DNA from 2 places in the Aeromicrobium changchenzhani genome. Region 1 is predicted to be linked to the other one. Evidence: predicted binding sites of a transcription regulator. Region 1 holds the regulator's gene; the other holds the start of a gene.

Evidence for each region. The regulator HrcA, encoded in region 1, represses chaperone genes, less so after heat shock. The targets are predictions, from matches to a motif close to TTGGCACTCGNNNNNNNCGAGTGCCAA.
Region 2: the regulator HrcA is predicted to act here: its motif matches at 2,126-2,152, upstream of groES (co-chaperone GroES).

Annotation. Positions count from the first base shown of each region.
Region 1 is NZ_CM172480.1:2,466,548-2,471,943, forward strand. Features, by position in the region: gene ybeY (rRNA maturation RNase YbeY) at 1-283, opposite strand, end outside; gene AC2YB9_RS12525 (PhoH family protein) at 261-1,244, opposite strand; gene AC2YB9_RS12530 (HIT domain-containing protein) at 1,342-1,689, opposite strand; gene dnaJ (molecular chaperone DnaJ) at 1,713-2,858, opposite strand; gene hrcA (heat-inducible transcriptional repressor HrcA) at 2,870-3,892, opposite strand; gene AC2YB9_RS12545 (hypothetical protein) at 3,969-4,394, shown strand; gene AC2YB9_RS12550 (DUF3097 domain-containing protein) at 4,387-5,220, shown strand; gene AC2YB9_RS12555 (AMP-binding protein) at 5,249-5,396, opposite strand, start outside.
Region 2 is NZ_CM172480.1:2,912,726-2,918,121, forward strand. Features, by position in the region: gene groL (chaperonin GroEL) at 25-1,632, opposite strand; gene groES (co-chaperone GroES) at 1,710-2,003, opposite strand; gene AC2YB9_RS14690 (class I SAM-dependent methyltransferase) at 2,529-3,680, shown strand; gene AC2YB9_RS14695 (Lrp/AsnC family transcriptional regulator) at 3,687-4,190, opposite strand; gene AC2YB9_RS14700 (trans-sulfuration enzyme family protein) at 4,323-5,396, shown strand, end outside.

The sequences.
Region 1 (5,396 bases):
CGATCTGCGGACACAGGGCAATGTCGCCGAGGTAACCCTCGGTGGCTTCCTCGCCCTCACGTCCGGGGCTCAGCTCGTCCATCGGGAAGGACAGCACATCGGTCGGACCTTTTTTGTGCATCCACTGTTGGTTGAGGACCGCAATCGTGTCAGGTTCGACCAGCCGCAGACAAAGCTCGGTGGCCGGATGTAACCGCATACGGCGCATGACGAACCGGCACAGTCTGGTCAATGCCAGAACATCGGCATCGACGCCAGACTCATTGAGTACGTCGACGTTCACGTTCCACCTCGAACTCTTCGTAAGCAGCCACGATACGACCGACAAGTTTGTGCCGGACAACATCGTGCGCCGTCAGGTGCGAGAAGTGCAGATCCTCGACGCCTTCGAGGACATCTTGGATGACGCGCAGACCACTCTTCTGGCCACTGGGAAGATCGACCTGAGTCACATCGCCGGTCACAACCATTTTGGAGCCGAAGCCCAGCCGGGTCAGGAACATCTTCATCTGTTCCTGCGAGGTGTTCTGCGCTTCGTCGAGGATGACGAAGGCATCGTTCAACGTACGACCCCTCATATAGGCCAACGGCGCCACCTCAATCGTGCCGGCCGCGAGCAGCTTCGGAATCGTCTCCGGGTCGATCATGTCGTGCAAGGCGTCATACAGCGGACGCAAATAAGGATCGATCTTGTCGCTCAGGGTGCCCGGCAGGAAGCCGAGTTTTTCGCCTGCTTCGACCGCCGGCCTGGTCAAGATGATCCGGGTGACCTTCTTGGCGTGGAGCGCCTGAACTGCCTTGGCCATCGCGAGATAGGTCTTGCCGGTGCCAGCCGGACCGATGCCGAACACGATCGTATGTTTGTCGATCGCGTCGACGTAGCGTTTTTGGTTGATCGTCTTGGGGCGGATCGTACGACCGCGGTTGGACAGGATGTTGAGGCTCAGTACATCGGCCGGCCGCTCACGGGTCTCCGCGCGCAGCATCGCGAGGCTGTTTTCGATGGTCTCCTTGTTGAGTCCCTGGCCGGCGCGCACGATCGTGACGAGCTCGTCGAGAAGTCGTTCGACGAGGGCGGCTTCACCCGGCGATCCGGTGACGGTCACAGCATCGCCGCGCACGTGGATCTTGGCTTCGAAGGAGTCCTCGATCAACCGCAGGTATTCATCATTGGGCCCAAACAGCGACACCGCAGCAATGCTCGCCGGTATCGAGAACGTGTGTGGAACGAATTCATCTCTCATATGGTTCCCAGTGTATTGAAGCACTCCGACTTCTGCACACTACCGCTCCTTGGGACGTCATCCCGAATGAACTCCCAAGGCCCCGTTGAGGATGACGTTAGCCCGGCGGCCAGCTGAAGTCGCGGCCGCCGAGTACGTGAGCATGCGCATGAAAGATAATTTGTCCGACTCCAGCACCGTTATTGAACACGAGCCGGTAGGCCTCGCCGACGCCTGCAGCCTCGGCAACGGAACGTGCATCAGCCAGCAGTGCCGCTGCCGCCACGGGGGCGGCGACCGCTAGATCGGCCACTGTCACATGATGCTCACGTGGAATCACCAAAATATGGATCGGCGCCTGTGGATCGATATCACGGAAGGCAATCGTGTGCTCGGACTCAGCCACCACATCGGCCGGAACCGTACCGGCCAAGATCTTGCAGAACAGGCAATCTGAATCTGACATAACTCGACCCTTCGCAGCGCGACTCATTTGAACGCATTCTTGATGCGCCCGAACACACCCTTGTGGTTATCGCCGAAGTCAACCTCTGGATTTTCCTCGTCCCGAATTTCGGCCAATCGGCCCAACAATTCGCGCTGTTCGCTATCAAGTCTGGTTGGTGTTTCGACAACCATTTGAACGAACAAATCGCCACGACCGCCGCCGCGCAGTCGCGGCACGCCAAAGCCCTTGACCGTCAACGTGTCACCCGATTGGGTGCCCGCGGGGACCTCGAGTTTGACCGACCTCGGAACGTTGCTCTCATCCTCAGCCAGATCAGCCTCAAGCGTCGGCAAATCTAGGTTCACGCCGAGCGCCGCTGCAGTCATCGGGATCGTCACATTGCAGGAGAGGTGATCGCCTTTTCGACTGAACACCGGGTGCCGCGACACGTTGATCTCGACATACAGATCACCGGCAGGTCCTCCGCCGGGGCCGACTTCACCCTCACCGGTGAGCTGGATCCGGGTGCCCTGATCGACCCCAGGTGGGATGTTGACCGTAAGCGAACGACGTGACCGTACGCGACCATCGCCGGCACACTCGGGACACGGATTGGGAATCATCGTGCCGAAGCCGTGGCATGCCGGGCAGGGCCGGGAGGTACGGATGTCACCCAGCAGCGAGCGTTGTACGTGTTGGACATCGCCATGGCCATGACAGGTGTTGCACATGACCGGTTCTGAGCCTTCCGAGGCTCCGCTGCCACCACATGTTGTGCACCGAATCGCGGTGTCGACCTTAATGTCGTGAGCGACGCCGAAGGCTGCCTCGTCGAGCTCGATCTTGATCCGCAACAGTGCATCCTGGCCGCGTCCCGTGCGTGAGCGTGGGCCCCGACCGGCATTCTGACCGAAGAAGGCATCCATGATGTCGTCGAAGGAAAAGCCCTGGCCGAAGCCGCTACCACCCGCACCGAGCGGATTACCGCCTCGGTCGTAGGTGGCGCGCTTATTGGGATCGGACAGCACTTCATATGCCGTCGTCACCTCTTTAAACTGTTCCGCGGCATCGGCTGCTCCATTGACGTCGGGATGCAGTTGACGCGCAAGTTTGCGGTATGCCTTCTTGAGGTCATCGGCCTGCGCATTGCGGTCGACGCCCAAAATTTCGTAGTAGTCCTGTGCCATTGAGTTGGTCATTAACTTTCTGCCAGCGTCTGGCCGACATAACGGGCGACAGCGCTGACGGCGGCCATCGTCCCTGGGTAGTCCATGCGTAGCGGTCCAACGGTGCCGAGCGTGGCTAGTGCCTGCTCATCTGCACCGTAGGCGGTCGAGATGACCGAGGTTCCGGCCAATCCTTCATGACCGGTCTCATTGCCGATCCGCACCATGAGTTTGCTCGGGCGCGTCGCCTCGCCCAGGAGTTTGAGTAGGACGACGTGTTCCTCGATTGCTTCCAACATCGGTTTGATCGAATCGTCGAAATCCGAGCCGAAGCGTACGAGATTCGCGGTGCCGCCCACCACGATACGTTCATCAGATCGTTCATTTGAGAACGTCTGCGTCAGCGTCGTCACAATCGAGGTCACGATGGGGCGATCGGCTGGTACGAACGTGCCAATCATCTCGGCCAGTCGCAACGAGGCCTCCGGCAACCGTTGTCCGATCGTCGCGGCCACGATGCGGTTGCGCATGTCGGCGACCAGCGACTCACTCGGCGTGGCCGCGATTTCGATCATGCGCTGTTCGACCCGGCCGCTGCTGGTGATGACCACCAACAGAATCCGGGCACCTTCCAACGGGACGATCTCGATATGGCGGACCGTCGAACGGGTCAGTGACGGATATTGGACAATTGCGACCTGATTGGTCAGTTGGGCCAACACCTTGACGCTGCGTTGGACCACATCATCAACGCTCACCGCGCCGGTCAAGAAGGTTTCGATCGCGCGGCGTTCGGCCGAGGTGAGATTCTTGACGGTCGCCAATTTATCGACAAACAGTCGATAACCCATATCAGTCGGGATACGGCCCGCGCTCGTATGGGGTTGGGCGATTAAGCCCTCGTCCTCAAGCGCCGACATATCGTTGCGGATCGTGGCCGACGAGACACCAAGATTGTGGCGTTCGACCAGCGCCCGAGAACCAACCGGTTCTTGGGTCGCCACATAGTCCTCAACGATCGCTCGGAGGACTTCAAGTTTGCGTTCATCTGCCATGCGTCCCCCTATCTGAGTCGGGTGCTTCGCGCGAGTCGCTTTGGCACTCTCACCTTGCAAGTGCCAGTCTAACTGTGTGAGCAATGTGAAGATCGACGGAGATGCGATTGCGGTCGAAGGCAGCGCAATCACCCTGACCTACCGCCCCCGCGAAATCCTGCTGTCCGATGGCCGCAGGATCGCGCACGAGAGCCAAGGTGGCGAACTCAATTCAGTGTGGGCCACAGATCTGGGCGACTGCTATGTGGAAGTCGTCCATCTTGGCGACGGCCCGACCGGCGGTGAGCTCGTGCTCGTCGTGCCTGGTGAAAACGTCGTCGTTATTGGCGACCTCTATCCCGGTGACAACCTCGCTGACGTGCACCCAAGTTGGGCTGGCGCGCTCGACCTCACAATTGGGCTCACGAATGATTCGACCACGATTCTCACCTCATTGGGGACGGTGACGCGCGACCAACTCGATGCCTCGCACCAGAGGATCCTGGGAATCTTGAATGGCTGATCCTTATGGCAACGATGTCTTAGCCGGCGACTGGAAGGTGCCCAAACGCGGGCGCTCGGTCGAGACGCCAGCTGACCGAGGCCTAGTCGTTGAGGAAGTCACGACCGGATTTTGTGGCGAGATAATGCGCGTCGATCGCAATCTGCATACCGTCGACCTCGAGGATCGGCATTTGACGCGCCGCACCTTTGAACTCGGCCCCGGCTTCCTACTTGAGGGCAAACCGATCATCCTGACCATTCCGGTCAAGGCCAGTCCGAAGGCACCGACCCGCACGGCATCTGGCTCACGCGCCGTCGCGGGCGCCAAGGCTCGCGTCGCGCTGCCGAGCCGGATCTACGTCGAGGGCCGCCATGACGCCGAGCTCGTCGAGAAGGTCTGGGGCGAAGATCTTCGAATCGAGGGCGTTGCGGTCGAATATCTCGGCGGCATCGATGACCTCGCTGCGATTGTCGATGACTTCGCCCCGGGGCCAGGGCGACGACTCGGTGTCCTCGTCGATCACCTTGTGCCTGGCTCCAAAGAGACTCGCATCGCCCAGCAGGTCAGCGGCCGTCCGCACGTTCTCGTCGTCGGCCATCCGTATGTCGATGTGTGGCAGTCGGTCAAACCGGCCCGGCTCGGCATGTCCGCGTGGCCGGTTATCCCGCGCTCAATCGAGTGGAAACACGGCATCTGCGAGTCACTTGGCTGGCCGCATAAGGATCAGGCAGATATCGCCCGTGCGTGGAAGAAGATTCTCAGCACGGTCAATTCATACGCCGACCTTGAGCCAGAGCTTCTTGGCCGGGTCGAGCAACTCATCGACTTTGTGACCGCGAACTAGTGTGACCCCGAACTAGTGTGACCCCGAACTAGCCAGGCACTTCGGCGCCGGCAGTCGCGAGAACTTGGCTCCACAGAGCGTGTCGAACCTCAACGCGCGGATCGACCGCCGTCAAAAGCGCTGTGATCGAGGCGCGCCGAGAGCGACGGGCGAGCTCATCGCCAAAGCGATCAAGG
Region 2 (5,396 bases), 450 kb from region 1:
CGGCGGGGCTTGGCTCTGATCAGATCAGTGGTTATGACCTGCGTGGCCGCCCGCTAATACTTCTTCGGCTGGCTTCTCGACGACCAAGGTTTCGGTCGTGAGCAGCATGGCCGTGATCGACGCGGCGTTGGCGAGCGCTGAACGCGTCACCTTGACCGGATCGAGCACACCCTGCGCGACGAGGTCACCGTATTCACCGGTGGCCGCGTTGTAGCCCTGGCCGCTTTCACGAACCTTCGAGACGACAACTTCACCGGAGACGCCGCCGTTGCGGGCGATCCACTCCAGCGGAGCGTCGGCACCGATGCGGACGATACGTACGCCGACCGCTTCGTCACCGGTAAGACCAAGGTCACCGTCAAGGACCGACACCGCGTGAACGAGGGCGGAGCCGCCACCGGCGACAATTCCCTCTTCGATCGCGGCGCGCGTCGCGGAGACGGCATCCTCGATACGGTGCTTCTTTTCCTTGAGCTCAACTTCGGTGGCTGCACCGACCTGAATGACACAGACGCCGCCGGCGAGTTTCGCCAGCCGCTCCTGCAGCTTCTCACGGTCCCAATCCGAATCCGAGCGTTCGATCTCGGCCTTGATCTGGTTGACCCGTGCGGTGACCTCATCGGCTTCGCCGCCACCGTCAATGATCGTCGTGTTGTCTTTCGTGATGATGACGCGACGAGCGGTGCCGAGGACTTCAAGACCGATCTGATCGAGCTTGAGGCCCACATCGGAGGTAACAACCTGTCCGCCGGTCAGGCTCGCAATGTCCTGCAGCATCGCCTTGCGACGATCGCCGAACGCCGGCGCCTTGACCGCGGCCGACGTAAACGTGCCACGGATCTTGTTGACGACGATCGTCGAGAGCGCTTCGCCATCAACGTCTTCGGCAAGAATGAACAGTGGCTTGCCCGCCTGGACAACCTTCTCCAGAATCGGCAGCAGATCGCTGACCGCAGAGATTTTGCCCTGATTTATCAGGATGTACGGATCGTCGAGGACGGTTTCCATACGCTCGGTGTCAGTCACCATGTAAGGCGAGATGTAGCCCTTGTCGAACTGCATGCCCTCGGTGAACTCGAGCTCGGTGCCGACCGTGTTGGATTCATCGACGGTGATCACGCCATCTTTGCCGACCTTGTCGAACGCTTCGGCGATGAGCTCACCGATGTGTGCGTCGCGGGCCGAGATGGTGGCAACGTCAGTCATGTCCTTCTTGTCATCGACGTCGCGAGCCATCTCGCGCAACTTTTCGATGACCGCCGCAACGGCTGCTTCGATGCCGTGCTTCAGGCCGACCGGATTGGCACCGGCGGCCACGGCGCGGAGGCCTTCGTGAACCATCGCCTGGGCGAGGACGGTCGCGGTGGTCGTACCGTCACCGGCGACGTCGTTGGTTTTGGTGGCAACTTCCTTGGCCAGTTGAGCACCGAGGTTTTCGAACGGGTCATCAAGCTCGATCTCACGGGCGACGGTAACGCCGTCATTGGTGATGGTCGGAGCGCCCCATTTTTTGTCCAAGACGACATAGCGTCCCTTGGGGCCGAGTGTGACCTTGACGGTGTTGGCGAGCGCGTCGACACCGCGTTCGAGGGCGCGGCGCGCGTCCTCGTCAAACTCAAGAATCTTAGGCATACAGTGTTCCTTTTTCGGCAAAATCAGTGGGAGTGAAAAACCCCGACACCCCGGTAACGGGGCGCCGGGGTGTCACGTCAGGAAACGACAGCGAGGATGTCGCGCGCGGAGAGGATAAGGAACTCCTCGCCCGAGTACTTGACCTCGGTGCCGCCGTACTTGCTGAAGATGACCTTGTCGCCGACTGCGACGTCGAGGGGAACACGGTTGCCGTTGTCGTCAATACGACCCGGTCCAACTGCGATGACTTCGCCCTCTTGTGGCTTCTCCTTGGCGGTGTCTGGAATAACCAGACCTGATGCGGTGGTCTGCTCGGCCTCGATTGCCTTTAGGACAATACGATCTTCGAGCGGTTTGATGGTGACCGACACGTGTCGACCTCCCCTTTCACAGTGATGAAAGTTGGACGTTTCAGTGCGTACGCCGTCGCGGGGGCCATACACACGGATTAGCAGACTCATGGTGAGAGTGCTAACTCAGAATCTATCACGCTCTGGCACTCGGACCAACAGAGTGCTAGCCGGGCATGCTTGCTTCGCTGCGCATTTACTCCGCCTGCTCGCTGGCGCTCGCATGCGGCCGGCTCTCGTCGCTCCGCTCCTCGCTACACGTCACCTTGAATATTTATTTCGTAAGGATCGCTCACGTCAGCGGCTCTTCTCACCTTAAATATTTATTTCGTAACGATCAGTCACGTCAGCGGCTCTTCTCACCTTAAATATTTATTTCGTAACGATCAGTCACGTCAGCGGCTCTTCTCACCTTAAATATTTATTTCGTAAGGATCGCTCACGTCAGCGGCTCTTCTCACCTTAAATATTTATTTCGTAAGGATCGCTCACGTCGGCGGCTCTTGCCGTTGCGGCTTGTCGTTGGGTGCTCGGTAGTGTCGGCGTATGGATCTTGCGACCTTCCAACGGCTGTTGTCCTCGCCAGGGCAGTCGTTGCTCGCCGAAGTCGCGGCCCGCGCGGGAATCGAATCAGATCTGGCGCTTGGGACCCGGCTACGCCGCACCTATGACGTTGAGTTGGTGGCCGCAGCGGTGACGCAGAACCATCTGCGCGGCAAAGCGGCGGTGAAGTTCGGCGCTGATGCGGCACGGATGTATTTCACTCACGATGCACTCGAACAGGCAACCCGCGGGATCGTCAGCGCACATCGGGCCGCCCGCCTGCCGACCGATTCAGCAATCCTCGATCTGGGCTGCGGCATCGGCGGCGATCTGATCGCATTCGCGCGCGCCGGCATGCGGGCCCGCGGCGTCGAATTCGATCCAGTGCGAGCGGCGATCGCGCAGGCCAATCTCGCCGCCCTCGACTTACCAGGCAAGATCATCTGCGGGGACGCAACCGAGGTGACGATCGGCGACGATGAGATCGCGTTCGTCGATCCGGCCCGCCGCGACGGCGCAGGACGCATCTTCGATCCCACCAATTGCGTGCCGCCCTGGGACTTCGTAACCGGGTTGCTCGCCGGTCACGCCGTTGCGAAAACTATGCCGGGGATCAACCACCGTCTCGTACCGGCCGATGCTGAGGCCGAGTGGATCAGCGTCGGCGGCAACCTCGTCGAAGCTTGTCTGTGGGGTGCCCCCTACGCCACTGTCGCGCGACGGGCGACGGTACTGCCGGCCGGCAAGTCGCTCACCTCCGACAGCCCGGTCGCCGAGGGCACCGACGTGCCAGGCGAATTCCTGTACGAACCCGACGATGCGGTGATCCGCGCCGGACTTGTCACTGCTGTGGCCGCGCTCGTCGGTGGATGGTTGATCGATTCGAAGATCGCGTATGTTTCGAGCGATCAGTGCGTCCCAACCCCATTCGCCCGAGTCTTCCGGATCCTGGATGAGCTCCCGTTCCGGGACAAGCCGTTGAAAGCAGCGCTGGTCACCCATGACATCGGCACCCTCACGATCAAGAAACGGGGCGTCGATATCGTGCCTGAGGTCCTCATCCGGAAGCTCAAGTTGAAGGGTTCAACGACCGGAACCATCGTGATGACTCGGGTCCACGATGAGGGGCGAACATTCCTGGTCGAGCCGCTCTGATCGCACTCAAACCAAGGCGGTTCCGCGCGTCACTTCGAAGATCAGACTGGTCTCGACGTTGGCAACGCCCGGCCGGCTGGTGAGTTGGTCGAGGATGAGGTCCCGCAGCGCGTCCGATGATGCCGCTGCGACATGGACCAGATAATCGTTCGCGCCACTCACATGGATGGCGGAAATCACGCCGCGCAGATGCGGGACATCGGCACGAAATGCCTCCACCTGCTCGCGCACATGCCCGCTGAAGCGCACAGCAATCATCGCTTCCACCGGCAGACCGACCGTCGATGGATCGATCGTGGCATGGATCCCGGTTATGACGCCGCGCTCACGCAAGGATCTGACCCGCCCCAGGCAGGTGGACTCAGCGACCCCGACTGCGCGCGCCAACGTCGCATTGGGCAGCCGGCCGTCCTCAAACAACGCCTGCACAATCGCACGGTCGATCTCATCAAGGGTTGGCGGCGTGCGGGGCGCAGGACCTGGAGCGAGGCCACGAATTTTCTTCGGCATTAACCGAGGCTAACTCACTTATTTCGCAGCTTCTTCGATGTTGATCACAATTTTGTGGCAAAACACGGAACTATTGCGAAATTTGCTGGCAAATCTTCACACTAAAGACCTACACCGTTTCTGAGGAGCAGCATGAGCGCCACCGACACTCGAGCCGTCCACGCCGGACGCGAAGATCTCAACGCGCTCGGCGTCCATGTGCCGTCGATCGATTTGTCCACGACCTATCCGCTAACCGACATCGAAAGCGGCGGCGCCTCATACGAGTTGCTCGCGACCGGCAAACGTCCCAATGCGGACACCAACTATGTGTATCAACGCCTGTGGAACCCCAATGTCGACCGCTTCGAGCGCGCATTGGCTCAACTTGAGCATTCGGAGGAAGCCGTCGCTTTCGCCTCGGGTATGGCTGCGCTCAGCGCCTGCCTGCTGGCCGCAGTCTCAGCCGGCACCCCACACATCGTCGCGGTACGCCCGCTCTACGGCGGAACCGACCACGTCCTCGCGAGCGGGTTGCTCGGCACCCAGGTGAGTTGGGCCGAAGCGGACACGATCGCCGAGCACATTCGTCCCGACACCGGGCTGGTCGTGCTTGAGACGCCGGCCAATCCGACCCTCGAACTGGTCGATCTCGCCGCTGTCGTCGCGCAGGCTGGGGACGTACCTGTCCTCGTCGACAACACCTTCGCCACCCCAATCCTGCAGCAGCCGCGTAAGCAAGGCGCTGCCTTGGTCCTGCACTCAGCAACCAAATATCTCGGTGGCCACGGCGACGCGCTCGGCGGCGTTGTCGCCACAACTCCCGAATGGGCAGTTCGGCTCCGTCAGGTGCGGGCCTTAACCGGCGGGTTGCTCTATCCCCTAGCCGCTTACCAACTGCATCGCGGCCTGCAGACCCTGCCGGTGCGCGTACGCGCCCAGCAGTCAAGCGCGATCGAGATTGCCCGCTGGCTGGGTGAGCAGCCAGCGGTCGAACGCGTCTACTTCCCCGGCTTAGAAGGCACCGATCCACATGGCCTCGTCGGCACGCAGATGAGTGGTCCGGGCTCGGTCATGGCGTTCAGTTTGCGTTCCGGATTCCAGGCCGCGTCCGATGTCGCTGCGGGCTGTCACCTCATCACCCACGCAGTTTCACTCGGTGGGGTCGACACGCTGATCCAACATCCTGCCGCGTTGACCCACCGCCCGGTGGCGCCCGACGCTCGG